Regions from separate parts of the Luteibacter sp. TLI7-4A genome, predicted to be linked through region 3. Evidence: predicted binding sites of a transcription regulator. Region 3 holds the regulator's gene; each other region holds the start of a gene.
What was found. Region 3 encodes HrcA, which represses chaperone genes, less so after heat shock. Its sites were predicted from a motif close to TTNGCACTCNNNNNNNNNGAGTGCNAA; they were not measured.
Positions count from the first base shown of each region.

Region 1: a site for HrcA is predicted at 7,574-7,600, ahead of rpoH (RNA polymerase sigma factor RpoH). Genes of this name have one in related genera too.
Region 2: a site for HrcA is predicted at 4,159-4,185, ahead of ACR9Y6_RS12885 (co-chaperone GroES). Genes of this name have one in related genera too.

Region 1 is NZ_JBPGWO010000001.1:3,065,591-3,076,201, forward strand. It holds gene ACR9Y6_RS13515 (efflux transporter outer membrane subunit) at 1-112, opposite strand, end outside; gene ACR9Y6_RS13520 (efflux RND transporter periplasmic adaptor subunit) at 99-1,298, opposite strand; gene ACR9Y6_RS13525 (efflux RND transporter permease subunit) at 1,288-4,491, opposite strand; gene ACR9Y6_RS13530 (sensor histidine kinase) at 4,572-5,942, opposite strand; gene ACR9Y6_RS13535 (response regulator transcription factor) at 5,920-6,600, opposite strand; gene rpoH (RNA polymerase sigma factor RpoH) at 6,682-7,542, opposite strand; gene ung (uracil-DNA glycosylase) at 7,890-8,591, opposite strand; gene ACR9Y6_RS13550 (response regulator) at 8,588-9,382, opposite strand; gene ftsX (permease-like cell division protein FtsX) at 9,443-10,423, opposite strand; gene ftsE (cell division ATP-binding protein FtsE) at 10,420-10,611, opposite strand, start outside.
Region 2 is NZ_JBPGWO010000001.1:2,915,760-2,926,370, reverse strand. It holds gene aroQ (type II 3-dehydroquinate dehydratase) at 1-67, opposite strand, end outside; gene ACR9Y6_RS12905 (DUF1415 domain-containing protein) at 332-886, opposite strand; gene ACR9Y6_RS12900 (TlpA family protein disulfide reductase) at 905-1,438, opposite strand; gene ACR9Y6_RS12895 (protein-disulfide reductase DsbD family protein) at 1,435-3,654, opposite strand; gene cutA (divalent-cation tolerance protein CutA) at 3,725-4,048, opposite strand; gene ACR9Y6_RS12885 (co-chaperone GroES) at 4,234-4,527, shown strand; gene groL (chaperonin GroEL) at 4,589-6,232, shown strand; gene ACR9Y6_RS12875 (hypothetical protein) at 6,440-7,363, shown strand; gene ACR9Y6_RS12870 (LTA synthase family protein) at 7,385-9,277, opposite strand; gene glnE (bifunctional [glutamate--ammonia ligase]-adenylyl-L-tyrosine phosphorylase/[glutamate--ammonia-ligase] adenylyltransferase) at 9,455-10,611, shown strand, end outside.
Region 3 is NZ_JBPGWO010000001.1:1,728,662-1,739,272, forward strand. It holds gene ACR9Y6_RS07600 (DUF2147 domain-containing protein) at 1-19, shown strand, start outside; gene dnaJ (molecular chaperone DnaJ) at 76-1,203, opposite strand; gene dnaK (molecular chaperone DnaK) at 1,331-3,256, opposite strand; gene grpE (nucleotide exchange factor GrpE) at 3,388-3,927, opposite strand; gene hrcA (heat-inducible transcriptional repressor HrcA) at 4,014-5,075, opposite strand; gene recN (DNA repair protein RecN) at 5,210-6,880, shown strand; gene ACR9Y6_RS07630 (response regulator) at 6,881-7,510, opposite strand; gene ACR9Y6_RS07635 (MASE1 domain-containing sensor histidine kinase) at 7,600-9,219, shown strand; gene fur (ferric iron uptake transcriptional regulator) at 9,701-10,114, opposite strand; gene ACR9Y6_RS07645 (outer membrane protein assembly factor BamE) at 10,187-10,611, shown strand, end outside.

The DNA.
Region 1 (10,611 bases), 1.3 Mb from region 3:
CGGCGATGGCAGCTTGCCGCAAGGTCGAATCGCCGACAGGGTCGGCTCCCACCAAGGAACTGCCCTCCACCAAGGGCGCGGCTCCCACCGGGAGGGTGTCAGGCCTTGGCATGGTCACCATCCGCCTTCTTCGCCTGCTCGCCTTCCGCTTTCTTCGGTGGATTGACTCGCACGGTGTCGCCATCGGCGAGCCCGTCGGGCGGGCTCTCGATCAGGCGGTCGCCGGCGGCCAGGCCCGAGCCGAGCTGCACGGTCTTCCCGAAGTCGCGGGCGATGGTCACGTCCTTGAACTTGACCTTGCCCTGTCCGTCGACCACGGCGACGCGCAGGCCCGAATTGTCGAAAACGAGGGCACTTGCGGGTACGCGCAGCAACGACGCGTTCGACGGAAGGTCGAAGGTGACGCTCGCATAGCCACCGGGCAGCAACTTGCCGTCGGCATTGTCGACCGACACCTGGACCAGCGTGGTACCGGAAGCGGCGTTGATCGCCGACGACGACGATTCGACGGTACCCGTGAAGGTCTGCCCCGGATACTCCGGCACCGCGAGTTTCACGGTCGCACCCTGCTTGATGGAAGGCGCGTAGTTCTGCGGCACGTTGACGTACATGCGCAGCTTGCGCACGTCGGACACGACGAACAGTTCCTGCCCGCCACCGCCGGCGTTGATCAGCGCGCCGACGTCCGTCTCGCGCGCGGTGACCACGCCGTCGAACGGCGCGACGAGCCTGGCGAAACCCTTCAGCGCCTCGATACGCTCCAGGTTGGCCTGCGCGGCCTGGGCCAGCGCGTGCTTGGCATCGTAGTCGCCGACCTTCTCGTCCACTTCCTGCTTGGACACCGAATCGGAGTCGCGCATGGCCTGCCAACGCGCGGCCGTGGTCTTTGCCAATGCCTCGTTGGCACGCGCACTGGCTAGGTCCGCCTTCGCCTGGAGCAACTGCTGGTCGAGGTCGGGCGTCTCGATCTCGGCGAGCAACTCGCCCGCCTTCACCTTCTGCCCGATATCCGCCTTCCAGTATTTGAGGTACCCACTGGTGCGCGCGAAGATCGGCGCACGGGCATACGCCTGGAGACGGCCCGGCAGGTTGAGGTCGCCACCGCCCTGGCCACCCTCGGGAGCGACCACGTTCACCGTCGGTACGGACTGCGCATCCGTCCATTCGCGCAGCTTTCGCGAGTCGTTGGCGCGCGTCGCCACGCCGGCCACGACGACGGCCAGGACGACGATCGCGGCGATGATGCCAGCCAGCCGGAGCCGGCGCGGCGGAGGGGTTTGCAACGTATCAGGCGACATGGACAGGCTCTCCGGAGGTGTTCGCCGGTGTGGGTGACGGATGACCACGACGCGCGTGGATGATGCTGAAGACGACGGGGACGAAGAACAGCGTGGCGGTCGTGGCGAAGACCAGGCCGCCGATCACGGCGCGGCCGAGCGGCGCGTTCTGCTCGCCACCTTCGCCCAGGCCCAGGGCCATGGGCGCCATGCCGATGATCATCGCCAGCGCGGTCATCAGCACCGGGCGGAAGCGCACGAATCCGCCTTCGAGGGCGGCAGCCGTCGCGTCCCCGAGTTCGGCCAGCCGCTCGCGGCAGAAGCTGACGACCAGGATCGAATTGGCGGTGGCCACGCCCATGCACATGATGGCGCCGGTGAGCGCGGGCACCGACAAGGTGGTATGCGTGGCGAACAGCATCCAGATGATTCCCGCGATCGCCGCGGGCAGCGCGGTGACGATCACGAACGGATCGCTCCACGACTGGAAGTTCACCACGATCAGCAGGTAGATCAGCACGATCGCGCCGAGCAGGCCCAGGATCAGCCCGGAGAACGCGTTGTTCATGGTCTGCACCTGGCCGAGCAAGGCGGTGGTCGACGCCTTGGGCAGGAACTTCTTGTTCGCCTCGATGATCTTCTGGATGTCGGCGGCGACGGCGCCGAGGTCGCGGTCCTGCGTCGTCGCATAGATCTCGACCATCGACTGGATGTTGTACTGGCTCACCACCGCGTTGGTGGCCGTGCGCGACACCGTGGCAAGGCCACCGAGGATCTGCGAACCGGCCGTGCCCGTGCTGGGGCTGATCGGCACGTTCTCCAGGTCGGGCAAGCTGTCGAGGCTGTACTGCGGCGTCTGCATCACGATCGGGTAGGACACGCCGTTCTGCGGGTTGAGCCAGAAGGTCGGCGCGATCTGGCTCGAACCGGCGAGGTTCACGCCAAGGCTGTTGGTGACGTCGCGCTCGGTGATGCCCACCTGCTGCGCGCGGCTGCGGTCGACGTCCACATTGAGTGTCGGGTTGGCCCGCGACTGCTGGATGCGTGCGTCGGCCACGCCCGGCACGCGGCGGATCTCGCGCAGCAGGCGGCTTGCATAATCGAAGTTCGCCGCGAGGTTCGGCCCACGGATCTGCAGGTCGATCGGTGCGGGCGAGCCGAAGTTCAGGATCTGGCTGATGATGTCCGCCGGTGGGAACGAGAACGTCGTGCCCGGGAACTCGCGTGGCAGCTGCTCGCGCAACCGGCGCACATAGTCGGCGGTCGGCGCGTGTCCCTCGTTCAGCGCGATCTGGATGTCGCCATCCTGCGAGCCGATGGTGCCGGTGTTGTTATAGGTGTTGTTGATGCCCGACGAGGACAGGCCGATGTTGTCGACCACCGTCCCGAGTTCCTCCTTGGGAACGATCCTCCGCACGGCGTCGGTCACCTCGGCGAAGAGGCGCGCGCTTTCCTCCACGCGCGTCCCGACGGGAGCGCGCACGTGCATCAGGATCTGGCCCGAGTCCACCGACGGGAAGAAGTTGCGGCCGAGCATCGGCACCAGGGCGAAGGAGAACACCACGAAAGCCATGAAGCCGATGGTGAAGGCCTTGCGGTGATGCAGGGCGAGGGCGAGCAATCCGTGGTAGCTCTCGCGTATCTTTTCGAAGCGGGCCTCGAAACGGCGCTGGAACCGGACCAACGGATTGCGCGACGGCTTCTTGCCCTCGCCATGCGGGTCGTCGTGCGAGTGTGGGTGCAGCAGGTACTTGGCCATCGTCGGCACGAGCGTGCGCGAGAGGATGAAGGACGCGATCATCGCGAACATGACCGCCTCGGCCATGGGCACGAAGAGGAAGCGCGCCACGCCCTGGAGGAAGAACATCGGCACGAACACGATGCAGATGCACAACAACGAGACGAAGGCCGGCGTCACGATCTGCGCGGCGCCATCGAGGATCGCCGTCTCGACGTCCTTGCCGTGCTCCAGGTGCCAGTTGATGTTCTCGATGGTCACCGTGGCATCGTCCACGAGGATGCCCACGGCCAGCGCGAGGCCACCCAGCGTCATGATGTTCATGGTCTCGCCCATCGCCGACAAGGCCGCGATGGAACCGAGGATGGCCAGCGGGATGGACGTGGCGATGATCACCGTCGAACGCCAGCTGCCGAGGAACAGGAGGATCATCAGGCTGGTGAGCGCCGCGGCGATGATGCCTTCGCGGGCCACGCCTTCGATCGCGGCGCTCACGAAGAGGGACTGGTCACCGATGGGCGCGATCTTGAGGTTGGACGGGAGTGCCTCCTTCATCGCGGCGACGCGCTCCTTGATCCCGGCGATGATCGCCAGCGTGGACGCCGAGCCGTTCTTCAGCACGGTCATCAGCACCGAGCGGTCACCGTTGACGTGCACGATATTGGTCTGCGGCGGCGAGCCGTCGCGCACGTGGGCGATGTCGCGAATGAAGACGGTGGCACCGTTGACCGTCTTCACCGGCAGGTTGCCGAGCTCGTCCACGTCCGACGGCGAATTGTTGAGCTGCACCGTGTATTCGTACTCGCCGATCTTCTGCGTGCCCACCGGCGTGATCAGGTTCTGCGCGGCCAGCGCGTTGGCGACGTCCTGCGCGGACAGTCCGCGGGCCTGCAACGCCGGCGGATCGATATCGATCTGCACCTGGCGCGTCTTGCCGCCGAACGGGAACGGAATGGCCGCGCCGGCCACGGAGGTCAGTTGCGGACGGATGATATTGAGGCCGAGGTCGCCCAGGTTCTGCTCGGTGAGACCCTCGCCGGACAGCGCCAGCTGGATGATCGGCACCGTCGACGCGTTGTAGTTCAGGATCAGCGGTGGCGTGGTGCCCTGCGGCAGCTGGCGCAAGAGGGTCTGCGCGACGGCCGTGACCTGGGCGTTGGCGGTGCGGATGTCGACGGTCGGCTGGAAGAAGATCTTGATGATGCCGAAGCCCTGGATCGAGCTGGCCTCGATGTGCTCCACGTCGTTCACCGTCGTGGTCAGCACGCGCTCGAACGGCGACGAGACGCGTCCGACCATCTGGTCCGGCGGCAGGCCGTTGTACTGCCACACCACCGCGATCACCGGAATCTTGATGTCGGGAAAGATGTCCGTCGGCGTGCGCAGCGCGGCAAGCGGACCGATGATGAGGATCAGCAGGGCGAGGACGACGAAGGTATACGGCCGCGTGAGTGCGATCCGGACGATGCCAATCATGGGAAGACGGATTCCGAGCGCGATGTTGCGTCGCGGCGGATTTTGCGCCCGGCGGAATCCGCCGCGTAGTTAAGATTTATTTAGGCGGCCGGACACGTCACGGAAAACACCGCACCCTTCTCGTTTCCACCCACCGACAACGAGAACCCGTGCAGGCGGACGATAGCGCTCACGATCGCGAGACCCAGCCCGCAGCCCGGCTTGGTGCGGGTCTCGTCGCCCCGGTAGAACCGGCGGAACACCGCCTCGCGCTCGTTCGGCGGGATGCCGGGACCGGTGTCCGCGATATCCACCCGCGCGTCGCCCGTGGGATCGGTGAGCGCCACCAGGCGTACCGCGCCCCCATCCGGGGTGAACTTGATCGCGTTACCGACGAGGTTGGCGAATGCCTCGAACATGAGCTGGGGGTCGCCGCGAAGCGGTGGCAAGCGGCCCACCTCGATCTCGAACAGTTGCCCGCGATCCTCGGCCAGCGGTGCGTAGAACTCGTGCACGTTGCGCAGCACGATACCCAGGTCCATGTTTTCGAAGCATGCGCTGCGCTGGCGGTCCTCCAGTTCGGATACCCGCAAGAGGGCACGGAACCGGCTGAGGACGGTGTCGATCTCGGCCACGCAGGCGTCGAGCTGCTCCGCTTCGGGCTTTCCCTCGAACTGCTGCTGCAGGCGATACAGGCGCGTGCGCATCCGCGTGAGCGGCGTGCGCAAGTCGTGGGCGATGTTGTCGGTGACGCCCTTCACCTCGCCGAGCAGGCGCTCGATCTCGGTCAGCGTGGTATTTACCGTCGCGGCCAGCAGGTCCACCTCGTCGCCGCCGCGCGTGACGGGCAGGCGCACGCTGAGGTCGCCTTCGCGGATTGGCTCCATCGCCCGCTGGATCGCCCGTATCCGCCGTGCGGGACCACGGGCGATCAGGACGCCGCCGAGCAGGCCGGGAATGAGTGTCAGTGACAGGCCCCACAGCAAGCCGCGGCGAATGATCGCCCCGATGCCGTCGATGGTCGTGCTTTCCTTCGCGACGACCAGGCGGTCGCCATTGGGCAGCACGCGGGTGATGCCGCGCGCGCGCATGGTGGCGTTGCGGGTGGGGCCGGCGAGGCTGGCATTGACCGAACGCACGACGCCCTCGTCGGTCAGTTCCTCGGGCACCTTGCTGATATTGCCGGCGATGCGCGCGCCCTTCGCGTCGAACAAGCCGATCCACATGAAGCCCTGGACGTCGATGGCGCTTGCCGCCTCGACGGTCGCCGGCAGGCGCCGCTGGTCCGTGTTCTCGAGGTAATGGATGCGCGCGGCGAGCATCTGGTCGACCACGCCCGACAGGTAGCGCGAGGCCTCCCATTGCACGACACCCAGCAGCACGACGGACCAGATCGCGAACAGGGCGCCATAGATGAGGATCAGGCGCGAGGTGGCGGAACGCCAGGCGTCAGTCAGCGGGCGCAAGGACATACCCCGAGCCGCGCACGGTGCGGATGAGTGGCGCCTGGCCGGCGCCGTCGATCTTGCGCCGCAGGCGGCCGATATGGACGTCGATCACGTTGGTGCCGGGATCGAAGTGGAAACCCCACACATGCTCGAAGATCATCTGCCGCGTCACCACCTGGCCCGCGTTGCGCATCAGGAATTCGAGCAGGCGGAACTCGGTGGGCAGCAAGGTGAGCGCTTCGCCATTGCGCTCGGCGTTATGGCGGACCAGGTCCAGTTCGAGGTCCGCGACGCGCAGCCGCGTATCGTTCGCGCTCGGCCGGCGCCGGCGCAGCAAGACCTCCGCACGCGCGGCCAGCTCATCGGGAGCGAACGGCTTGGTGAGGTAGTCATCGCCGCCCGCACGCAGGCCACGTACGCGATCGTCCACATCGGACAGGGCGCTGATCATCAGGACCGGCGTATCGACGTTGCGCTTGCGCAAGGCCGAGACCACATCGATGCCGTCCATGCCCGGCAGCATGCGATCGAGGGTGATGATGTCGTAGCCGTCCTCTAGCGCGCGCGCGAGCCCGTCACGGCCGTTGGCCACCCAATCGGCGGCAAGACCGTGCGCACCCAGCTCCGCGACGATGTCGCGGGCGGTCACTTCGTCGTCTTCGATGACCAGGGCCCTGGGCATCAGGATTCACTCCGCATGGACTGAGGCAACGGAAAACGGCCCCTCGCGGAGCCGTTCCGGATCTTACGCCAGTTCAGAGGATCAGGCCGCGATGGCGACGCGCATCTTCTTCATGGCATTCGCCTCGATCTGGCGGATGCGTTCGGCGGAAACGCCGTACTCATCGGCCAGGTCCTGCAACGTGGCCTTGTTGTCCTCGGCCAACCAGCGGCGTTGGATGATGTCGCGCGAGCGGTCATCCAGGTTGCCCAGGGCGGAGGACAGCGCGCCCATCTGGTTGTTGCTGGCATCTTCCTCGGCGAGGTTGTCGTACGGATCGGCGCCTTCGTCGACGAGGAACGCCGCGGGTGCCGGCTTGTCGTCGTCATCCGCGTCGGCCGGGGCCTCGAAGCCCACGTCACGACCCGATAGCCGCGATTCCATCTCGCGGACGGTGGCTTCCGGCACGCCAAGGTCCTGCGCGACGACGCGCACTTCCTCGGCGTTCATCCAACCCAGGCGCTTCTTGCTCTTGCGCAGGTTGAAGAACAGCTTGCGCTGCGCCTTGGTGGTCGCGACCTTCACGATGCGCCAGTTGCGCAGGATGAATTCGTGCATCTCCGCGCGGATCCAGTGCACCGCGAAACTGACCAGGCGAACGCCCTGGTCCGGGTCGAAGCGCTTCACCGCCTTCATCAGGCCGATGTTGCCTTCCTGGATGAGATCGGACAGCTGCAAGCCGTAACCGTTGTAGCCGCGAGCCACATGGACCACGAAACGCAGGTGGGACATCACGAGCTGCTTGGCGGCGTCGAGGTCGGCGTCGTCGTGGAAGCGGCGCGCCAGCGACTGCTCCTCGTCAAGGCTGAGCACCGGGATGCGATGGACCGCCGAGATATAGGAATCCAGACTGCCAACGACGCTCGGTAGCCCGTAGTTACGGGTGGCGAGGGCTTGGGACATGTGTGGAACCTCCTGAAAGTCTGTATGCAGATTAGCAGTCCCGAAGTGAGAGTGCTAAGTCAGCCCGAAGTTCATATCGGTTAACTGTACGCAATGGTACAGAAATACCCTCCGGCTGTCCAGAGGACTCAGAGGGAGGTATTCAGGAGGCAGACGGCCGGCCGTGGAGCCGACCCCGTCGGCGATGGGTGCTTGCCGTGACCTGGCCCGCTGCCGCGGGATCGCCGACAAGGTCGGCTCCCACCAAGACCCGGGGCAAGCTCCCACCGAGGCCCGAGGCAAGCTCCCACCAGGACCCGAGGCAAGCCCCCACCAAGGTCTCTGGCGAGCGCCCATCGCCCCTCGGGTCAGGCGACGAGTTCCGCCCTCGGCGGCAACGACCAGTCGATCGGCGGCTCGCCCCGCGATTCCAGGTAAGCGTTCGCCAGGGCGAAATGGCCACAGCCCATGAAACCACGGTGCGCGGACAGGGGCGAGGGGTGCACGCTGCGCAGGATCTTGTGGCGCCGGCCATCGATCAGCTGGCCCTTCTTCTGCGCGTGGCTGCCCCAGAGCATGAAGACGAGGCCGTCGCGTTCGCGGTTCAAGGCATCGATGGCCGCGTCGGTGAAGCCCTCCCAGCCCTTGCCCTGGTGCGAACCCGCCTGCCCGGCCTCCACCGTGAGCACGGCGTTGAGCAACAGCACGCCACGATCGGCCCACGGCGTGAGGCAACCGTGGTCGGGGCGTGGGACGCCGAGGCAATCCTCGATTTCCTTGAACATGTTCTGCAACGACGGGGGCACGCGCACGCCGGGCCGCACGGAAAAACTGAGGCCGTGCGCCTGGCCGGGGCCATGGTAGGGGTCCTGGCCGAGGATGACGACGCGCACCTTGTCGAACGGCGTGTGCGCGAACGCGTTGAAGATCTCCGGGCCGGGCGGGTAGATCGTCTTGCCCCGCGCCTTCTCCTCGCGAAGAAAGGCCGAGAGCGCCCGCATCTCCGGGCGATCGAGGTAGTCGCCGATCCTTTCCTTCCAGGACGGCTCGAGCTTCACGCGATCGTTCAACTTTCCGCCCTGTCTCGAAGGTGCAAGGCCACCCGGAGCTGGAACAGCAGCTTGGTGATGAGCAGCTTCTCCTCGACGGGTTTCTCGACGAGGTCGTTGGCGCCGGCGCGCAGGAGCGCCGCCTGGTTCGCGGGATTCTCGTCGCCGGTCATGACCAGCGTGGGAAGCCGCCCCTTGCCGTAGCCGAACTCGTTGCGGATGCGCTCGACGAGGTCGCCGCCGGTGAGTTCTCCCTTGAGGCTGACATCGGTAAGGACCACGTCGGCGCCCATCTCGCCACGCGCCCTGGCTTCGCGCAGGTGTGTGAGCGCGTCCTCCGCGCTGATGACATGGCGTACGGTAAGGCCGTACTTCTCCATCATGCGTCGCGTGGCGAGCGCCACCACGCGACTGTCCTCGACATAGAGCACTTCGCCTTCCGCGCCGCCCTCGGGACGCACGTAGCCGCGGATGAACTCGGCCAGGGCGCCGAAACCCAGGGACTTGTCGAAGTAGTCGGTGACGAACTCGCCCAGCTCGCGCCGGTGCAGGCGCGCTTCGACGTCGCCGGAGACCACGACGATCGGCATGTAGATCTGCGGCGCGGACTCGCGCACGAAACGCGCCACGTCCAGCCCGTCCATGTCGGGCAGGCGCAGTGCCACGGTGACGAAGTCGAAGACGCCACGCTGCAACTCGGCTTGCGCCTCGGCGCCGGTGGACACACCGACGATCTCCACGCCCGGTACTTCCGCGTTGACCACGCGCGCGATCAACTGGCGGACGACTTTCGAGCCGTCCACCACGAGCATGCGAGGCGTCGCGCCCGCGACACCCGAACCGATGTGAGATCCCACCCCGCCCTCCCCCTGTCAGGCCGTCGCGGCGCGGCGAATCTGCCGCGCGCTGACGAGCCGCGCACCGAGCCACCCCAGCACGGCCGAGGCGAAGGGTACCGAAAGCAGGAGCCAGGCGGGGAGTCCGCCGAAGCTCACGCTGCCGTCGTACGCCGCGGCCAGGCGGCCGACGGGCCCGGCGAGGGCCAACTCGAGGACCACGGCCAGCGCCACGGCGAGGACACCTGCCAGGAAGCCAAGCCAGATACCGGCATACAGGTACGGACGGCGAACGAACGGACGACTCGCGCCGATGAGCAGGAGCACGCCGATCTCGGCGCTACGGCTCTGGATATCGACACGGATCGTATTACCGACCACCAGCAGGGCGGCGACGCCGAGCAACAGGGCCAGCAGGCTGACCGCACGGGTACCCACACCGAGCAGGGCATCGAGACGCTGCCGCCATGCACCGGTGTCCTGGACCATGTCGACGCCGGGCGTGGCCTTCATCGAATCGACGAGGCGGCCGATGTCCTCGGCCGACAAGCCTGGCTTGGGCTGCACGGAAAGCACGTAAGGCAGCGGGTTGGCATCGAGCGATTGCAGCGCGCCCGAGAAACCCTGTACCTCCGCCAGTTCGTCGAGGCCATCCTTCGGCGTGCGCACGACGATGTCGGCGACTTCCGGACGACCGCGCAGGGCGGAAGCGGCGGTCTCGGCCATGCCGGCGTTCTGGCCGGGCTTCATGAAGGCGCTGATGGACTGGTTGCGACCGAGCGCTTCGCCCATCCGCTGCACGTTGCCGAGCAGGAGGTAGAAGGTCAGCGGCAGGGCCAGCGCCACGCCCATCACGGCCACGGTGAGCAAGGTGCCGAGCGGGCGGGCGCCGAGACGGCGCAGGCTGATAGACATGCTCCAGGCATGGTGTTCACGCCATGCCCCCACCTTGCGCGGTTCGCTGCGACGGGTCTTTTCCGGCTCGGGCGCGCGACGCGGCTCGCGGACGGCGTTCATACCACCTCCATCGCGGGGACGTCGGCGACCAGCTTGCCGTGATCGAGCACGACGACGCGTTTCTTCATTCGCTTGATCAGCATGAGGTCGTGGCTGGCGACGAGGACGGCGGTACCGACCGCCTGGAACTCCGCGAACAGGCCCATGATCTCCATCGCCAGTTGCGGGTCGAGGTTACCCGTGGGCTC
Region 2 (10,611 bases), 1.2 Mb from region 3:
AGACCGAAGGCTCGCGAACGCCGAGGAGATTGAGGTTGGGTCCGTGCAGGACGAGGATCCTGGCCACTGTTCACCTGTGCCGTGGGTCCGGGGCTCCGGAACGCCGCGAAGTGTGCGCCTGTCGCCCACCCTTGTCCAGTTCGGTGAAGTTCGACGTAGTTCGCTGGAGATCGCGACTTTCCAGACGCTCGCGTATGTTTCGGCCATCGTCGACAGGGTCGAGGCAGCGGGCCAGTTTGAGGCAAGCACCCGTCGCCGCTGAAGCGGCTCCCACAGGTCGAGCGGCGGTGACTGCCCCGATGGGAGCCGACCCTGTCGGCGATTCCCCGCCTCACCGCTGGGCAAACAACGCCCGCCAGCCCTCGATCCCCAGCCGGTCCAGTGTCTCCATGTTCGCCTCGAAGATCTTCGAGGCCTCCGGGAAGGCCGCCACCGCGCGGTCGATGCTCGTTTCGCGCAGCAGGTGCAGCGTGGGGTAAGGCGAGCGATTGGTGTAGTTGGTGATGTCGTCGGGGGCGGTGCCTTCGAACTGGAAGGCGGGATGGAAACTCGCCACCTGGATGTCGCCCTCCAGACCGAGGTCGGCCACCGTCTCATCCGCCACTTCGAGGAATTCGTTGTAGTCGAGGAAATCGTCGAGCACGTGGGGATGGATCAACAAGGTGGTGTCCACCACCTCCGGATCGGTGTCGCGAAGAAATTCCAGTTCACGGACCAGATCGGCGTGCAGTTGCAGCGGCTGCGTGGCATCGCTGACCACGTAACGAATCTGTCCCTTCTTGTGCACCGCCTTGGCGAAGGGGCACAGGTTGAGGCCGATGACCGCGCGTTCGAGCCAGAGGCGCGTCGCCTCGATCACCTCGTCGGGTGGGAGCATGGGATCCATGGGGAGAGCCTCCGTGGTTCAGGGCGTGAGCCAGGCGTCGAGTTCCGCCTGGCTGAACGTGCCGAGCTTGCGCCGCAGGATACGCCCGTCCTCGCCGACGAGGACGCTATAGGGCAGTACGCGGCGCGTGTTGCCGAAAGACAGCGAGCCGCCCGGGGCGTCGCTATCCGCAAGCACCACCGGATACGTCACCGGCCGGGCCGCGAGATAGGCACGCACGGCGCCTGCCGTGTCCTCGGCCACGCCGAGGATGGCGACGTTGCGTGCCTTGTAACGTCCCGCGTTCTCGCTCAACAGCGGCATTTCCCGCCGGCAGGGGGCGCACCAGGTGGCCCAGAAGTTGATGAGCAGGCGCTTGCCACGCCAGTCGGAAAGCTGGCGCGGCTTGCCTTCCACGGTGAGGAAGGTGGCCGGTGGCGGGAGCTCGCCGACATCCGCCACCGTGACGCCTTGCGGCGGTGGCGGATTCATGCGGCGATGCTCGAGGTACAGCCCCGTGGCCGCGGCGGCGATGGCCAGTACCACGATCCAGAAGGTCGGGCCGCGGCTCATGGATGCGCGGCGGCCTCTAGCGCTTTCTCGACGCTGTCGTAGGTGAGCACCGTGGACAGCTTGCGGCCATCGCCGCCGCCCTTCGGATAGACCACGTAGAGCGGAACGCCCACCGAGTGGTACTGCTCGAGGAAGGCCGCGATGGTCGCGTTCACGTCGGTCCAGTCGCCCTTCATGTAGACGGTGCCGGTGCGGGCGAGCAAGGCCTTGAAGGCATCGGTATCGAGCACCGCCTTCTCGTTCGCCTTGCAGGTGATGCACCAGTCGGCCGTCATGTCGACCAGGACCGGCGTTCCCGCGCCACGCAGCTCGGCCAGCTTTTCCGGGGAATACGGCACGGACCCGTCGGCGGCCACGCGCAGGGTCGCGGCCTGCGCCGGCAGGCCATGCACGGCCCAGAGCGCCGCGGCGGCACCGACCATCAGCACGCTGGTGAACACCCAGGACAGGCGCGCTCCACGGCTGCGCCCGTACCACCACAGCGCCATGGCCAGCAGTACGCCGCCGGCGAGCACGAGGGCGGTCGCATCGGCGCCGCGCTGCTTGGTCAGTACCCAGAGCAGCCAGACGGCCGTGAGGTACATCGGAAACGCCAGCAGCTGCTTGAGGGTCTCCATCCAGCGGCCCGGACGTGGCAACAGCCGCGCGATCGCCGGCACGAATCCGATCAGCAGGAAGGGCAGGGCGAGGCCGAGTCCGAGCGCCAGGAAGATCAGGAAGGCCACGCCCAGGGGCGCGGCGAAGGCGAAGGCGATCGCGGAGCCCATGAAGGGCGCGGTGCAAGGGCTCGCCACGACCACGGCCAGCACGCCGGTGAAGAAATCGCCGGAGGGGCCCGAGCGCGCCGCGAGACCGCTGCCCACGTTGCCCAGCGAGCCGCCGATCTCGAACACGCCCGACATCGAAAGGCCGACCGCCAGCATCACGTAGACGAGCAGGCCGATCGCCAGTGGTTGCTGGAACTGCGCGCCCCACTGGATGCCATGGCCCGCCGCGCGGATGCCGACGATGACCAGCCCGAGGATCGCGAAGGCGGCCAGCACGCCGGCCGTGTACCAGAGCGCATGCTTGCGTGCGGCGCCCGGGCTTTCCCCGCTTTCGAGCACGGTGATGGCTTTCAGCGACAACACCGGCAACACGCATGGCATGAGGTTCAGCACGAGGCCGCCGAGCAAGGCGAGGCCGATGGCCGCGATGAAGCCGACAGGCGCGTCACCGCCGGGCGCCAGGCCGGGCGGTGGCGGCGTCGGTGCGACATCCGTGGGCGCGGCGGCGGGCTGTTCCTCGGACGGGGCGCCGACGGATGCCGTGCCCGCGCCCAGGTCGACCTTGATGTGCCGCGTCATGACCGGATAGCAGATGCCGTTCTCCAGGCAACCCTGGTAGGCCACGTCGACCGCCACCGCCGTGGCGCCCGCGGCGCCGTTCAGCGGCACCGGCAGCTCGACCTGGTCGAAGTAGACGATGGTGTCGCCGAAGTGTTCGTCGTGATGGGCGGTGCCGCTGGGCCAGTCCGGCTCGCCCGCGCTCACCCCGGCGGGCGAGGTCACCGTGATCTGCGTCTTGTCACGGTAAAGGTAGTAATCCTTGGGCATGGTCCAGCGCAGCAGCAAGCTGCCGTGGTCCTTGACCAGCGCCTCGAAGCGGAACGCCTGGTCGGCGAGGAGTGCCTGCGCCTCGCTACCCGGGGCCGCGGACGGAGCGCCCAGCAGGGCCGCGCCGTTGGCGGCCGGCGTCGCCGCGACGGGGATGGTCGACGCACCGCCGATCGTGAGCTTCAGGTGCTCGGTGTTCGGCGGGTAGCAGATCTTCGGCTCCACCTCATGGCAGCCCTGGTACTGGACGTCGAGGGCGAGCGTCTTCGTGGCGGTGTCGACGCGCGTGTACGGCACGCTGGCCTCGACGTCGCCGTGATAGATCTCCACGTCGCCGAGGTATTCGTCGTGCTTCTTCAGGCCATCGGGGAGCGTCGCCTCGCCCAGCGTGACCGCCGTGGGCTCCGCCGCCTTGATCTTGATCCGGCCCCGGTAGAGGTAATAGTCCGGCGCGATCCGCCAGTGCAGCTTCACCATGCCCGGCTGGCTGGCATCGGAAGTGAGGTGGAAGGCCTGGGTGACCGGCAGCAGGTCGTCGTCGCTTTGGGCGAGCGCCGGCAGGGCGGCGAGCAAGGCGAGGCCGGCGACCAGGTTCCGCGCGAGGCGGGCGAACGACGTCATGGCGACTCCGGGGATCGGTGCGGTGACGAACCGCGTTGGGCGTCGGTCATTATGACCGGGCATACCCGTATTAGCTTGCATCGACGCTGGCTTCCAGCCAGGCGAGATAGGGCGCGTGCCCTTCCACCAGCGGCAGGGCCACGACCTCCGGCACCTCGTAGGGGTGGTGCTCGACGACGAAGGCCTCGACCGCCGCGAAGGCTTCCCGGGTGGTCTTCACCAGCAGGAGGTCCTCGGCGTCGGTGACCACCTCGCCTTTCCAGCGGTAGGTGGACCGCATCCCCGGCAGGTGGTTCACGCAAGCGGCCAGGCCGGCCTGCACGAGGCCGTGGGCGAGGGCGGCGGCGGGTTCGCCGGCGGGACAGGCGACAAGGATGGCGATGGGTTCGGACATGGGTCGATTGTGGTCTTTTTTGTACCCGGGGCCTTGAACGGTTTCGCACAGGCGCCATCTGTCGATCACCCCGAGGCTCTTCCGATTCGTGGAGAGCTTTGGCTAAAATTCTGGCACTCACCCGTGGCAAGTGCTAACAGGGTGGACCAATTTCGTTATCCGTCAATCACATGGTTGGAGAAGTCATGAGCAAACTGCGCCCGCTGCACGATCGCGTCATCGTCAAGCGCCTCGAAGAAGAGCGTGTTTCCGCCGGTGGCATCGTCATCCCTGACAGCGCCACCGAGAAGCCCACCCGCGGCAAGGTCATCGCCGCCGGTACCGGCCTCCTCCTGGCCAGCGGCCAGCTCCGCCCGATGGGCGTGAAGGAAGGCGACGTCGTCCTGTTCGGCAAGTACGCCGGCCAGGAGATCAAGGTCGATGGCGAAGAACTGGTCTTCCTGAAGGAAGACGACATCGTGGCGGTCCTGGAAGGCTGAGCCCCCGCTCGCCCCGTTCCTCCCGGCTATCCCAAACAACTGATCTCAAGGATTCACTCTCATGGCATCTAAAGAAGTCCGCTTCGGCGAAGACGTCCGCGCACGCATGCTGAAGGGCGTCAACACGCTCGCCAACGCCGTCAAGGTCACCCTCGGCCCGAAGGGCCGCAACGTCGTGCTCGAGAAGAGCTTCGGCGCGCCGACCGTCACCAAGGACGGCGTCTCGGTCGCCAAGGAAATCGAACTCGCCGACAAGTACGAGAACATCGGCGCCCAGATCGTCAAGGAAGCCGCCTCGAAGACCTCCGACGTGGCCGGTGACGGCACCACGACGGCCACCGTCCTCGCCCAGGCGTTCATCCAGGAAGGCCTCAAGGCCGTCGCCGCCGGCATCAACCCGATGGACCTCAAGCGCGGCATCGACCAGGCCGTCACGGCCGCCGTCGGTGAGCTGAAGAAGCTTTCCAACCCGACCGCCGACGACAAGGCGATCGCCCAGGTCGGCACGATCTCGGCCAACTCCGACGCGAACATCGGCGACATCATCGCCACCGCGATGGGCAAGGTCGGCAAGGAAGGCGTGATCACGGTCGAGGAAGGCTCGGGCCTCGAGAACGAGCTCGACGTCGTCGAGGGCATGCAGTTCGACCGCGGTTACCTCTCGCCGTACTTCATCAACAACCAGCAGTCGCAGCAGGTTGAACTGGACGACCCGTTCATCCTCATCCACGACAAGAAGATCTCGAACGTCCGTGAGCTCCTGCCGGTGCTCGAGGCCGTCGCCAAGGCCGCCAAGCCGCTGCTGATCGTCGCCGAGGAAGTCGAGGGCGAAGCCCTGGCCACCCTCGTCGTCAACACGATCCGTGGCATCGTCAAGGTCGCCGCCGTCAAGGCGCCGGGCTTCGGCGATCGCCGCAAGGCCATCCTGGAAGACATCGCCATCCTCACCAATGGCGTGGTCATCTCCGAGGAAGTGGGCCTGCAGCTCGACAAGGCCACGATCAACGACCTCGGCCGTGCGAAGCGCGTCGTGATCACCAAGGAAAACACCACGATCATCGACGGTGCCGGCGAAGCCGAGCGCATCCAGTCGCGTATCGGCCAGATCAAGGCGCAGATCGAAGAGACCTCCTCGGACTACGACCGCGAGAAGCTGCAAGAGCGCGTGGCCAAGCTTGCCGGCGGTGTCGCCGTGATCAAGGTCGGCGCCGCGACGGAAGTCGAGATGAAGGAAAAGAAGGCCCGCGTCGAAGACGCCCTGCACGCCACGCGTGCGGCCGTCGAGGAAGGCGTGGTCCCGGGCGGCGGCGTCGCCCTGATCCGTGCGCTGAAGGCCCTCGAAGGCCTGAAGGGCAAGAACCCGGACCAGGACCTCGGCATCGCGATCACCCGTCGCACGCTGGAAGCCCCGCTGCGCGCCATCGTCACCAACGCCGGCGAAGAGGCTTCGGTCATCGTCAACCAGGTGAAGGACGGCCAGGGTAACTTCGGTTACAACGCCGCTACCGGCGAGTTCGGCGACATGATCGCGTTCGGCATCCTGGACCCGACCAAGGTCACCCGTTCGGCGCTGCAGTTCGCCGCCTCGGTGGCTGGCTCGATCATCACGACCGAAGCGGCCGTGACCGAGCTGCCGAAGAAGGACGACGGCCACGGCCACGGTGCCCCCGGCGGCATGGGTGGCATGGGCGGCATGGACTTCTAAGTCCGCGCCTTTCCGGCTCGAAACTGAAAAACCCCGCGGAAACGCGGGGTTTTTTTGTCGCGAAGACAAATCATTGCGTCGATTCGGCAGCTTGGCGCAGGTTCATGTCGATGACGCCGCGTGACGTGTACTGTGATGTCACGAGCTTCGACATACATGCCTGCGTTCGCTGGAAGCAAAGGAAGTTTCACTACAAGGAGCGCCGCCATGACGTGGAGACTGGGTCTTCTTCTTTCGCTGTGCCTTGTTATCGGATGCACATCTCGCCAGACGCATCTTTCCCGGCCACAGGCCGATGGAGAGCAGATCGTCCAAGGTCTCAATGCACGCTACGACGACACGCGCATGTCATGCGCGGATAGTCGCGCTGCCTACTACTGCTCCGGGGTTTTGATTCGCGCAACCGATGCCGTTCCCAACGAAAGTGAGCCTGACCGGCATGCATGGGAATTCTCCCCACGTACGGGGACACCAGAGGGCCTTTCCTTCAGTTATCTGCGCAGCGACGTCGACAGTCGCATCCTCTACGCTCCGGAAACGCGCCCGCACGGACTGCTTCTCAGGCAGGCCGACACCTTCGTGGCGGAGCCGGGCACGGAACCGGTGAGCGTCCTCTGTTCGTTTCCCTACGACGCGGTGACGGGTGATCGGGGTACGACCGGGGATCCAGCGAAGGGGTCGAACGGATGTGGTGCAAGCGAACTCTACGTGGACGAGAGCAAGCCTTGCACGAGCCAGGGGATCGACACCGTCGAGGCATGGCGAAAGCATTTCATCGAAGTCACCACGTTTCCGGGGCAGTTCAAGCACCAGTGTGGTTTCGCTGGTAATCAACAGCAGTTCGCCCTGAGCATCGCTTCACGCCAGAACTCCGATGCCATGATCGACGTCATGCGGCACATGGAATTGATGCTTGGGAACTGGCGGGCAGCCGTGCCGAAGGATCTGCCGATCGAGGCCATCTTCTACACCGCGGGGCCGTACGAGGTGGCCGGACTGAAAGGCGCGCAGCTCATTCAGCGCGACTACAACCTCGTCACCGGCAAGATCGTCCCTGTCGTTCGCTTTGCCCCGGACCCAAGCGTGGCGCCCTTCAGCTATCGCGAGACAGACCAGGCTGTCGTGCATTGACCTTCCTGGTCGCTGCGCGGGCTATTGCCCTGCACCCGATGCAGCCTGTTCCTCGGCTGTACCTGGCTGGCGCGCCAGCGTGGCCGTCTCGGGCAGGGCATATTGCGCGACCAGCGGCTCCAATTTGTGCTTCATCCGAAGCATCGCCACGTTACCCATGGATACATCCGTATATTTCTGCATGGCATCCTCGGCTGGCGTGGGCGCGTCCGGTGCATGCGTGAGCGGGGCGAGGCGAGGAGCGACGACCTGGGTGAGCGCGAAGTACGGATCGTCGTGCACGCCGGCCTGCTCCAACAGCTTGCCGGGCAGCATCCATGCCGCAAGGTCCGCCTTCTCAGGCGCGGGGCCATCGCCGTGCGTGTCGATGAGGATATAGGGCACGGTCTGGTTGAACATGCCGATACCGTCGGCGAAACCGAGTTTGTCGTATGTCTCGGTGAGTGCGGGCAGGTGGTCGCCATAGAACAGGAGCAGGGTCGGCCGCTCGCGTTGCTTGAGGAGTTCGGCGAGACGGCCTAATTCGGCGTCGGCATGGCGCATATGATAGATGTAGTTGCGCAATTGCAGTTTCGCGGCGTCACTGATGCCGTCGGGGACGGGAATGGCGTCGCGCTCGCGCGTGTCGATGTTCACGCTCTTGTCGTACGGCCCGTGGGCTTCCATGCTGATCGCGAAGACGAAGCGCGGCGGACCGGAGTCCTTCAGCTGGCTCATGATCTCGTCGGTCATGGCGCTGTCCGCCATGTATTCGCCGTCCTTGCGGAAGTCCTTGGGAAAATCCGGCTGCGACACGAAGCGGTCGAAGCCCAACGACTTGAACGCCGTGCTCCGGTTCCAGAACGAGGCGTCGTTACCGTGGACGGCTATGGTTTCGTACCCGTGGGAACGCAGCGTGCGCACCATGCCCGGCACGACACCCGAATGCATTTGCAGGTAAGGGAATTGCATCGTCGGGAAATAGCGCAGCGACAGACCCGTGAGCACTTCGAATTCGGTACGGATCGTGCCGCCTCCGAACGTCGGGACATGCAGGCGCCCCGTGCTCGCATGCTCCGCGAGACGATGCAGGTTCGGTGCGAAGTCTTCGTTTTCGAGGCCGCGAATCGCGCTCGGATCGAAGAACGATTCACTCTGCACGACGACGATGTCGGGCGTCTGTCGTCCATGGGTCGCCGCCACCGCCATGTGCTCGCGCAGGGCGGGCCCGGTGTCCGCGAGGAAGCGTCCGGCTTCGGCCGGATCGGCTTTGGTCTTCTTGCCTGCATCCTGGAGACGGAACTGCACGATCGTCGTCACCACGCCGTTGTAGCCGGCGTTCGCCGCCGCGGACCAGGGTTGCAGGCCCAGGCGGTCCTTGTCGTAGATGGTCGACCACGCGGGAACGCCGGCGAACAGGGTACCCATGAGGGCGACCAGGGACAGCCCGGCGACGAGGCGGCGGCCCTTCGTCCGGCGCGCGAAAAGCGGCGGTTCGTAACGGGCGATGAGGACGATGAGCGCGAGCGTGCCCAGGATGGCCAGGTAGGGCAGCGGATCGGCGGGCAGGTAGCCGCCGAGCAGATGCAGCCCACCGTTCTTCAACTGGCCGACCATGCGGAAGTCGGCGGGTAGCAGTGGCGCACCCAGGTTCTTCATCTTGATGGCGCTGACCACCAGTACGGCGCCCTGCGCCATGAAGGCGAGACCGAACGACAGCCACGCCCGGCGCGTGAGCACCAGCAACAGCGAGGCGAGCAGAAGGCCGGGGAAGGCGTTGGCGAACAGGTGCCACGGCCGGGCAGCCCACTCGGCGCTGGATACGCCCGGGTTGCCATCGAGGAAGCCGGTGTAGAGAACGAACGCCACGGCGAGGCAGAGTGGCAACGCCGCCCGGGTTATCACGTCACGCCAACGCTTTGAATCGAAAGTCATAACGCCCTCTTGTCACGCCCCTGTAGCAAGGGGGTAGGGACTGTAACGCAGTGGACATGAACCGGTTGTCAGGCGAGGGCGCGCGCATTCTTGCGATCCGTGGCCGGGACATGAGATGAATCGCAATCCGACGGCGGGAAGCGCGCCACGCCGCGGCTAGGGCACAATGACCATCTCATGAATGCATCGACGACGGCCCCGCGCGAAAGCCCCGAACTACGCGCATTGATCGACACCCGTTACGACGACGTTATGGCGGCATGCCGTGCGGCGCGCATCCCGCTATACGACGACGCCGGCGTGGCCGAACGGATCCGGCGAACCTTGCTCGCCTCGGACTTCGCCTTCGATATCCTGCGTCGCCAGCCCGATCTGCTCGCACCTGCCGGGCTGGAACGACTCCGGGCCAATGCGGACGCGGGAACGCGCGGCGCCACGCTGGAGTTGCCGGGGGACGAGGATCGTTGCATGTCGGTGCTTCGCCGCTTCCGGCACGCGGAAGCTGTCCGCATCGTGTTTCGCGACGTGAACGGGCTGGACGACCTGGACGAAACGCTTTCCTCGACGAGCGCGCTTTATGAAACCTTGCTCGAGGTTGCCCTGCGCTGGTCGGAAAGCGCCATGCATGCGCGCTACGGACAGCCGCGCGATGCGAACGGCGTCGCGCAGCGCACGGTGGTGCTCGGCTTCGGCAAGCTCGGCGGCAACGAACTGAATTTTTCCTCCGACATCGATCTTGTGCTGGCGTATGCCTCGGGCGGAGAAACCGATGGAGCGCGGCCGCTGGACAACGGCGAGTACTTCATTCGCGAAACGCGCCAGCTCGTGCGCCTGCTGGCCGAGCCCACGCTGGATGGCATCTGCGCACGCGTGGACCTGCGCCTGCGTCCGTTCGGCAATGCGGGGCGGCTGTCGCTGCCCTTCGCGGCGATGGAGCAGTACTACCAACGCGAAGGCCGCGATTGGGAACGCTATGCGTGGATCAAGGCACGGCCGGTGGCCGGCGACCGCGTCGCCGGCCGCGAACTGCAGGACATGCTCCGGCCTTTTGTCTATCGCCGCTACCTCGACTACACGGCGTTCGCCGGCCTGCGTGAGATGAAGGCGTTGATCGACGCGGAGGTCGCGCGCAAGGATCTCGCCGGCAACCTGAAGCTCGGCCCCGGTGGCATTCGTGAAATCGAATTCGTGGTGCAGCTGACCCAGATGATCCGTGGCGGTCGCGACCCGGCCTTGCGCGTGCGTGGCCTGCTGCCCGCGCTGCGTGCTTGCGAGGCGCGCGGTTATATCCCATCGGCACGGGCGAAGCTGCTGCGCTCGGCCTACGTGTTCCT
Region 3 (10,611 bases):
GTGGGTGCGGGCCGAGTAAGCCGGCGGGTCACGAGCGGCAGGAGCACGCCATTGCGCTCCTGCCGCCATCGTCGGTTACGACGTGACGCGTGACCAGAAGTCCTTGACGCCGTCGATGAAGGTGTTCGAACGCGGCGTGTGCTTCGCCGCTTCCTCGCCCACGAACGTGGCTTCCAGCTGGGTAAGCAGGTCGCGCTGCTCCTTCGTGAGGCGGACCGGTGTCTCCACCACCACGGTGCAGATGAGATCGCCGGTACGGCCACCGCGAACCGACTTGACGCCGCGTCCGCGCAGGCGGAATTGCTGGCCCGTCTGTGTTTCGGGCGGCACGTTCACCGGGACCTCGCCCTCGAGCGTCGGCACGGCCAGCTCGGTACCGAGCGCGGCCTGCGCGAAGCGGATGGGTACTTCGCAGTAGAGATCGGAACCGTCGCGGTGGAAGATCTTGTGCTCGCGCACGCGCACTTCCACATAGAGGTCGCCGGCCGGCGAACCCGCGGGACCGGCTTCACCTTGCCCGGTCAGGCGGATGCGATCGCCGTTGTCCACGCCCGCCGGAATGCGCACCGACAACGTGCGCTCTTCCTCGAGACGACCCTCGCCGTGGCACTTCTTGCAGGGCTTGTCGATCTTCTGGCCGGAGCCATGACAGGTCGGGCAGGCTTGCTGGATGGAGAAGATGCCGTTCTGCATGCGCACGCGGCCGTGGCCTGCGCAGGTGGAACAGGTGGAGACCTTGCCGTCCTCCGAGCCCGTGCCGTTGCAGTGATGGCAATTGACCTGGGTGGGCACCTCGATCTTCTTCTCGACGCCGAACACGGCTTCCTCGAGATCGAGATCCATCATGTAGCGCAGGTCGGCACCGCGGCGCGTACGCTGGCGTCCGCCGCCACCGCCGAAGATGTCACCGAAAATATCGCCGAAGATGTCGCCCACGTCGCCGAAGCCGGCACCGTTGCCACGACCGAAGCCACCGCCCTCGAAGGCGGCATGGCCGTACTGGTCGTACGCCGCGCGCTTCTGCGCGTCGGAGAGTACGTCGTAGGCTTCCTTGGCTTCCTTGAATTTCTCGAGCGCTTCCGGTTCCGGATTGCGGTCGGGGTGATACTTCATCGCGACGCGACGAAAGGTCTTCTTGAGGTCGCCCTCGCTCACGGTGCGTTCCACACCGAGGATTTCGTAGTAGTCGCGCTTGCTGCTCATTGCACGCTTGCTTTCCCTGGACGAACGAACGCGCCGGCGGGAAACCCTTCGGCGCGATCGATCCGGTTGACCCTTGCCATGCCGCGGACGCTCTGGCCGCGGCATGGCATCGCTTTAGCAGGACGACTTACTTCTTGTCGTCCTTGACCTCGGTGAACTCGGCGTCGACCACGTCGTCCGGCTGAGCCGAACCGCCGCCCGGCGCGGACTGCTGCGCGGTGTCCTGCGCGCCGCCCGACTGCGCCGCCGCCGCGAGCGCCTGCGCCACCTGTTCGAGGTTGGCGATCTTCGCCTCGATCGCGGTCTTGTCGTCGCTGTCCTTGAGCTTCTCCAGCTCGGACACCGCGTTGTCGATACCGGCGAGCTGCTCGGCCGGAATCTTGCCGCCGTGTTCCTTCAGCTGGCTGCGCGTGGCGTGCACGAGCTGGTCGGCCCTGTTGCGCACCTGCACCAGTTCGTGGAACTTCTTGTCTTCCTCGCGGTTGGCTTCCGCGTCGGCGACCATGCGCTGGATCTCTTCCTCCGAGAGGCCCGAACCGGCCTTGATCTCGATCTTCTGTTCCTTGCCGGTGTCCTTGTCCTTCGCCGACACGTGAAGGATGCCGTTGGCGTCGATGTCGAAGGTGACCTCGATCTGCGGCGTGCCGCGCGGCGCCGGGCGGATGCCCTGCAGGTCGAACTTGCCCAGCGACTTGTTCGCGTTGGCGCGCTCGCGCTCGCCCTGGAGGACGTGCACGGTAACGGCCGTCTGGTTGTCGTCGGCGGTGGAGAAGACCTGCGAGGCCTTGGTCGGCACCGTGGTGTTCTTCTCGATGAGCTTGGTCATCACGCCACCCATCGTCTCGATGCCGAGCGACAGCGGGGTGACGTCGAGCAGGAGCACGTCCTTCACCGAACCACCCAGCACGCCGCCCTGGATCGCGGCACCCACGGCCACGGCTTCATCCGGGTTGACGTCCTTGCGCGGCTCCTTGCCGAAGAAGTCCTTCACCGCTTCCTGCACCTTCGGCATGCGGGTCTGGCCACCGACGAGGATCACCTCGTGGATGTCTGACACGCGCAGGCCGGCGTCGTTGAGCGCGGTGCGGCAGGGATCGATCGTGCCCTTGACCAGGTCTTCCACCAGCGACTCCAGCTTGGCGCGGGTCAGCTTGATGTTGAGGTGCTTCGGGCCCGAGGCGTCGGCGGTGACATACGGCAGGTTGACGTCGGTCTGGTGGGCCGAGGAAAGCTCGATCTTCGCGCGCTCGGCGGCGTCCTTCAGGCGCTGCAGCGCGAGCTGGTCCTGGCGCAGGTCGATGCCCTGCTCCTTCTTGAACTCTTCGACGAGGTAATCGATGACGCGGTTGTCGAAGTCCTCGCCACCCAGGAAGGTGTTGCCGTTGGTCGCGAGCACTTCGAACTGCTTCTCGCCGTCGACGTTGGCGATCTCGATGATCGACACGTCGAACGTGCCGCCGCCGAGGTCGTACACGGCGATCTTGCGGTCACGCGCGTCGGTCTTGTCGAGGCCATAGGCCAGGGCGGCCGCGGTCGGCTCGTTGATGATGCGCTTGACGTCGAGGCCGGCGATCTTGCCGGCATCCTTCGTGGCCTGGCGCTGGCTGTCGTTGAAGTACGCCGGCACGGTGATGACCGCTTCGGTGACCGACTCGCCCAGGAAGTCCTCGGCGGTCTTCTTCATCTTCATCAGCACCTTCGAGGAGATCTCCTGCGGCGCCATCTTCTTGCCGTCGGCGGTCTGCACCCAGGCATCGCCGTTATCGTGCGCGACGATACTGTACGGCACGATCTTGATGTCCTTCTGCACCTCGGCGTCGGTGAACTTGCGGCCGATGAGGCGCTTCACCGCGTAGAAGGTGTTCTTGGGATTGGTGACGCTCTGGCGCTTGGCCGGCGCACCGACCAGGACCTCGCTGTCCTTGGTGAAAGCGACGATGGACGGCGTGGTGCGATCGCCCTCCGCGTTCTCGATGACACGCGCGGTCGAACCCTCCATCACTGCGACGCAGGAGTTGGTCGTACCGAGGTCGATGCCGATGATCTTGGCCATTGAAGTTGCTCCGAATTGCTAAGCGGCCCCCGCGGCCGCGACTGTGTTTGAAAATGGGGCCCGGCCCCATCGATTCAATGCCTGGTGAGACTCCCCGCCTGCGCGAAAACCGCGCCACACGGGGTTTTCATTCAGTGATCGCCGACGACGGCGACGAGCGCCGGGCGCAGCAGGCGATCGTTGAGCACGAAGCCCTTCTGCACGACCGCGACCACCGTGCCCGGTGCGTGTTCGTTCGAGGTGACCGAACTGATCGCCTGGTGGTGTTCCGGATTGAACGGCTTGTGCAGCGGATCGATCACGCTCAGCCCGTTGCTCTGGATCACCTTTTCCAACTGCTTCAGCGTCAGGTCGAGGCCTTCGCGAAGGGCCTTCGCATCGGCCGACTCGTTGGCCAGGCCAAGCACGATGCCGTCGTACACCGGGAGCAACTCGCCCAGCAGTTTCTCGTTGGCGAAGCGGCGGGCGTTGTCCAGGTCGCGCTGGAGACGGCGGCGCTGGTTCTCGATCTCCGCCCGCTCGCGCAGGACCGTCTCGCGCGCCTGGCCCAGCTCGGCTTCGAGCGAGGCCAGCTTCGCGGTCAGCGCGTCGAAGTCGGCATTGACACTCTCGTTGCCGGCCGTGCCGCCGTCCTGTACCGGATCCGGCACGTGGGGATCGTTGTTATGCATGCGTACTCCAAATGTCAGCTTACCGACCCGCTCCATGGAGGGGCCGAACATTCGCGGGAAATAGTAAACCCGCCTCCCGTGGCGGTTTATGAGGTCGCCGCGGCGCGATTCAAGGCGTCGCTGAGCAGTCCGGCGGTGGCCTGGACCACCGGGATCACCCGCTCATATGCCATACGCGTCGGTCCAATAACTCCGATCGCGCCGAGCATGCGGCCACTCGTGCCATAGGTGGCGGTGACGATGCTGCAGCCGTCGAGGGCCGAGAATCCGGACTCCTCGCCGATGAACAGCCGCACGCCAGGGGCCTTGACGCACATTTCCATGAGCTGGAGCAGGTCGCGCTTCTGCTGGAAGGCGTCGAAGAGATCGCGGAGCCGGTCGATGTCGGCCAGTTCCGAATAACCCATCAGGTTGGTCTGGCCGCTGACGAGGACATCGTCCGCGTCCTCGTCGGCGGAGAACGAGGCGGTGGCCAGTTCCACCACGCTGGACAGCAGGCGGTTGATCTCGCCGCCCGCCTCGCGCAGTTCCGCGGCCAGGTGCGCACGGATATCGGCCAGGCGGAACCCGGCGAACTGGGCGTTCAGGTAGTTCGCCGCCTGCTCCAGGTCGGAGCCTTCCAGCGGACGGGCCAGCTGGACGACACGGTTCTGCACCTGGTTGTCCGAGAACACCAGGATCACCAGCACGCGGGCGTCCGGCAGGTTGACGAAGTCGATGTGACGCAGGGGGAAATCGCCCTGGCGGGGCACGGTGACCACCCCGGCGAAATGGGTCATCGCCGAGAGCAGGTTCGAGACATTGCCGAGCAGGTCGCGGGTGGTCGTCTGGTGTGGCGGCAGGCCGCCTTGCAAGCGGGCCATCTCGTCGCGCGGCAGCGGCTTGAGTTCGAGCAGGCTGTCGACGAACAGGCGCAGCCCGCGCGGCGTGGGAATACGCCCGGCCGAGGTGTGCGGCGAGGCCACCAGGCCGGCATCCTCGAGGTCGGCCATGATGTTGCGGATCGTCGCCGGGCTGACTTCCAGGCCGGAGGACCGCGCCAGCGTGCGTGAGCCGACCGGCTCGCCATCGGACAGGTATTGGGAAATCAGGGTCCGCAGCAGCCGGCGCGCGCGAGCATCGATGTCGTGACCGGAAAACGGATTCATGCGCCTGACTGGATGGGAAGGGGGTCGGATCCTCGGGCTATCAATAAGGTCTAGCCGCTCCGCTTGCAAGTCTCGGCTTCTGCGACGCCGCTGCCGCTACAATCGGCGCGATTCCATTCGCCACTCCCGTGCCCATGCTCACCTCGCTCTACGTCCGCCAGTTCGCCGTCGTCGAAGAAGCCGAGGTCGCCTTCGGGCCGGGCCTCACCGTGGTCAGCGGCGAGACCGGTGCCGGCAAGTCCCTGCTGGTGGATGCGCTGATGCTCCTGGCGGGCGCCCGCGCGGACAGCGGCATGGTCCGTGCCGGCAGCGACCGCGCCGAACTGGCCGCGGAATTCGATCTGGCCGGCCTGCCCGAGGCCCTGGACTGGTTGCGCCAGGAAGAACTGGACGACGGGCAGACCTGCCAGCTCCGCCGTGTGATCCGCACCGAAGGCAGCTCGCGTGGCTGGATCAACGGCCGTCCGGCCAGCCTCGCCCAGATGTCGGCGCTGGCCGCGCTGATCGTCGAGATCCATGGCCAGCACGAGCACCAGGCCCTGCTCTCGCGCCAGCACCAGATGGCCCTGCTCGACGCGTATGCCGGCAACGAAGCGCTGCTGGCCCAGGTACGCGAAACGGCCAAGGCGTGGCGCGACGCCGTGGCGCGTATCCGCACGCTCTCCGGTGGCGACGACCGCGAACACCAGATCGAGCTGCTGAGCCACGAACTGGAGGAACTCGACCGCTGGGCGCTGGCCCCGGCCGCGCTGGAAGACCTCGAAGCACAGCACCGCCGTCTCGCCAACGCCGGCCGCCTCGCCGAGGGCGCCAACGGCGTCGTCGAGATGCTGGATGGTGAAAGCGAGTTCGCGATCGGCCGCGCCCTGCTCCGCGCGCACGCGGAACTGTCGCGACTGGCCGAACTCGACGCCACGCTCGCGCCGACGCTGGAACTCCTGGACAGCGCGCAGATTCAGGTGGGCGAAGCCGTGGACGGCCTCAGCCGCTACGCACAGGATGTCGAACTCGATCCCGAGCGGCTGGCCGAGGTGGATACCCACCTCACCCATCTGCACGATCTCTCACGCCGCTACCGCCTGCCCATCGCCGAACTCACGGCCAAGGCCGACGAGGTCCGCGAACGCCTGGCCGAACTCGAAGGCGCCGGCGACGCGCTCGACCGCCTCGGTCGCGAGCGCGACCGCCTGCGCCAGGCCTACGACACCGCCGCCGCCGCCCTGTCAAAGGCACGCGCCGAGGCCGCGGCACGCCTTGGCGCCACGGTCGCCGGCTTGATGGGCGAACTGGGCATGGCTGGTGGACGGCTGGAAGTCTCGCTGGAACGCGCCGAGGGCGACGAGCCCGATCCGCAGGGACGGGAGCGCTGCGAACTGCTGGTCAGTGCCAACCCGGGGCAGCCGCCGCGTCCGCTGCGCAAGGTCGCCTCCGGTGGCGAACTCGCCCGCATCAGCCTCGCCATCGAGGTTGCCACGCTGGGCAACGACAACATCGGCTGCATGATCTTCGACGAAGTGGACACCGGCATCGGCGGCGCGGTCGCCGAAGTGGTCGGCCAGAAGCTGCGCGCCCTCGGCGAACGCGTGCAGGTGCTCTGCGTGACGCACCTGCCGCAGGTGGCCGCCCAGGGCCACTCGCATTTGCAGGTGGCGAAGGAGAGCGATGGCGAGGCCACGCGTACACGCATCCACTCGCTCGATGCCGCCGGACGGCGTGACGAGCTCAGCCGCATGCTCGGGGGGGTGGAGATCACCAAGGAGACCCGGGCGCATGCGAAGAAGATGCTGGATCGCGCCCAGGGGTGATCAGGTGCGGATCAGGCCGCGCTCTTGCGCCATGCGGTAGAGGTCCAGTTCCGAGCCGGCGTTGAGCTTGTTCATCACCGCCGCGCGATGGATGTAGATCGTCTTCTGCCCGATCCCGAGTTCCGCGGCCACCTGCTTCGGTGCGCGTCCGGCGGCCAGCAACAGGAAGACCTCCCGCTCGCGGGCCGTCAGGCGATTGAACGGGTCCAGGTCGGTCGTGGGCCGGCCCGAGCGACGCTCGCGCAGGTCGGAACTCAGGTACTGGTCGCCGCCGAGCACCGAACGCACCGCCGCCACCAGTTCCTCGGGCGCCACGCCCTTGGTCACGTAGCCGCGGGCACCACGGCGCAGCGCCTCGGATACGTAGGGCTCGCCGTCGTGCATGCTCAGCACCACGATCTTCATGCCCGGGGCGATGCTGCCCAGGTGCTCGATCAGCGGCAGCCCGCTGCCATCCGGCAGGGACAGGTCCACGGCCACCAGGTCCGGCCGATGCTGGGTGACAGCGTCCACCGCCTCGTCGGCGTTGCGGGCTTCGGCGACGACGTCGAGGTCGGGTTCCAGCTCGATGAGGCGCTTGAAACCCTCACGGACGATGGCATGGTCATCTACAAGGACGATTCTTGGCATGGGCAGAATGTAGCAGGCTCTCCCGACGCGTGCGTACGGCCCGATCGCCGCCGTCGGCTCCGCGCATCCGCCGTGTAACATTGCCGCCAATGCGACTACACGGTCTTTCACGCTTCGCCGGCCCCTTGTTCGCGCTCGCGTACGCCGCGGCGTGGGTGATGCTGTGGCCGACCGAGCAGCCCTATTGGGTGCTGCCCTTCGGCCTGCGCTTTGGCGCGCTGCTGTTGATGCGCACGCGCCACTGGTTCTGGATCCTCGGCGCCGAGATCGCCGCCAGCGCCTTTTGCGAATGGCGCAGTGGCCTGCCGATCGGGGGCGCGGGCTTCGTCCTGGGCGACGCTCCCGAGCCGCTGATGGTGGCCGCCTGCCTGTGGCTGCTGCGACGCGCGCACCTGCACGCCAGCCTCAATACGCCCGAGGACGTCGCCCGCCTGCTGCTCTCGGCCATGGTCACGGCCACGGTGGCCACCGCCGGCAACGCCGCGATGATGGCCTCCATGCATCCCGCCGCCCCGGTGGAGATGCTGGGTACCACCTTCGGCAGCGACCTGCTCGGCAACTACCTGGGCGTGCTGCTGGTGGTGCCGGTCATGATCCTGGCGTTCCGCGAGCGGCCCACCCAAGCGGCGATGGGCGAGCTGCTGCTCGACGGCCTGCTGGTGATGCTGCCCTCGCTCGCCATCCTGATCACGCTCGCCGAATACTCGCCGCAACCGCAGTTCGCCCGGGTCCTCTCCCTGGCGCCGGTGTTGTTCTTCGCGTTCCGCCACGGCTGGCGCGGCGCCGGCCTGGCCATGCTGATCACCAGCGTGGGACTGAACGTCACCGAGGACATGATCGGCCGCGGGGCGCCCACGGCGGCCGCCCACCTGTTCCTGGCCGTGGCGGGCACGGGCACGTTGATGCTCGGTGCGGCGACCGATGCGCTGCGCCGCAGCAGCGAGCGCGTGGCCCAGCAGAACACCCACCTGGCCGCCGCCAACCAGCGACTGGACCAGCTCGCGCGGCAACTGCGCGACGCCGCGCGCGGCAACCTTCAGGCGGAGGAAAACCTGCGCCGTCACATGGCCGCGGAACTGCACGACGAACTCGGCCAGAACCTCACCGCGATCCAGACCCACCTGAAACTGGCCCAGGCCAGGCTCGGCAGCGCCGGCCTGGAAGACATCGGCACCTCGATCAACGGCATCCTCGGCCATATGCGCCGTGCCCTGCACAAGATGCTCGATAGCCTGCGCCCCTCGGTCCTGGACGAATTCGGCCTGTTGCGCGCCCTCGACGAAGGCCCGGTGCGCGACATGCTCACCGCCGCGGGCATCCACTACGTGACCGACCTGAGGGGCGATCCCCGCCTGCTCGACGACGACACCCTGACGGCCATCTACCGTGTCGTCCAGGAGAGCGCGACCAACGTGGTGCGGCACTCCGGCGCCCGTCAGATGAAGCTGCGCCTGCGTATCGGCCTGCGCGACAGCGGGCCGGTGGCGATCCTCGACATCCGCGACGACGGGGCCGGCCTGCCCTCCACGCCGCGGCCCGTCCGCACCGATGGCGGCGGCCGTGGATTGCAGGGAATGAGCGACCGGATCACGGCCCTCGGCGGCCTCTTCCGCATCCGTCCGGAGCCGGTAGGACTTCACCTTCGCGTGCTGCTTCGCAGCACAAGTATCGGAAGCAACATAGGAAATTTTCCGATACCGGGTGGATGAACGCTTCGTTACGATCCCATTATCGATGTGGGGGAGCCGCCGTCGAGAGACGGTGAGCCCAGGTCGGTCGTGGGGACGATCGACCTGATGAGGCGACAGGATGTCGGCCTCGCCGGTGCGACATGGAGATCGGGATCCAGCGAGCAACTCGCGATCCACGAACCTTGAAGACGCCGGATCAAGCCGTCGGTGGACAGGAGTCCACCGGCGGCGTTTTTTTGGCCCTTCCCGGGTGATGGTGTTTCACACGGAAACCCCGTGTGGGAGCCGACCTTGTCGGCTATCCCGCGGCAGCGGGCCAGGTTTGGCAAGCACCCATCGCCGACAGGGTCGGCTCCCACAGGCATCCCTTCCCGAGCGACGGTGCAACCGGAGCGACGAGGGTGGCGGCCGACGGCTCGCCTGCCGCGCTTCCGGGACTTCCGTGTAGAACCCAAAAAAAAGGCCCCGCAGGGCCTTTTTTCCGTTCCGGCAGCCGGGATCAGCGCTTCTTCTTGGGCCGGACGTAGAGCACCAGGCTATGGTCTTCGATGACGTAACCGTGGCGCTCGGCGATCTCGTGCTGGAGGCGCTCGATCTCCTCGCTGATGAACTCGATCACTTTTCCGCTGTCCACGTCGATCATGTGGTCGTGATGCTTGCCGCGGTCCAGTTCGTACACCGCCTGCCCGCCCTCGAAGTTGTGCTTCATGACGATGCCGGCAGCTTCGAACTGGGTCAGGACGCGGTACACCGTGGCAAGCCCGATGTCCTCCTGGTGCGCAAGCAGGCGCTTGTAGATATCTTCGGCGGTGAGGTGGCGTTCCTCCGCCTCTTCGAAGATCTGCAGGATCCGCATGCGCGGATGCGTGACTTTGAGGCCCGCCTTGCGGAGCTCTTTGGTTTCCTGGTCCATGTCAGACCCCTCGCGGTGCCGTAAGGCGCTTAGTGTATCATCACAGGCTTCACGATCCGGACGTTACTACGCATGCATAAGCTCATCCGCACGCTGGGTTTGGCCATGATGGCGACCGCCATCGCGGGCTGTGGCCTGCTCTATACCCCCGACGTGCAGCAGGGCAACCTGCTCGACAAGAAGAACGTCGACCAGCTGCAGCCCGGCATGACCAAGCGCCAGGTCCTCGTCCTCCTGGGCACCCCCTCGGTCATCTCGCCGTTCGACCAGGACCGCTGGGACTACGTCTCGACCTTCTCGCACCGCGGCCGTCCGATGACGACCCGCACGCTGACCCTGTCCTTCAACAACGACACGCTCGTGCGGACCGAGGGTGACTTCTTCTCCCAGGATGCCCAGCAGCTGCTGAAGGACTCGGAGAAGTACAAGGCGAACCCGACCGGCGGCGCCGACGGCGACAAGAACACCGATGGCAAGAAGGAATCCAGCGACGGCGG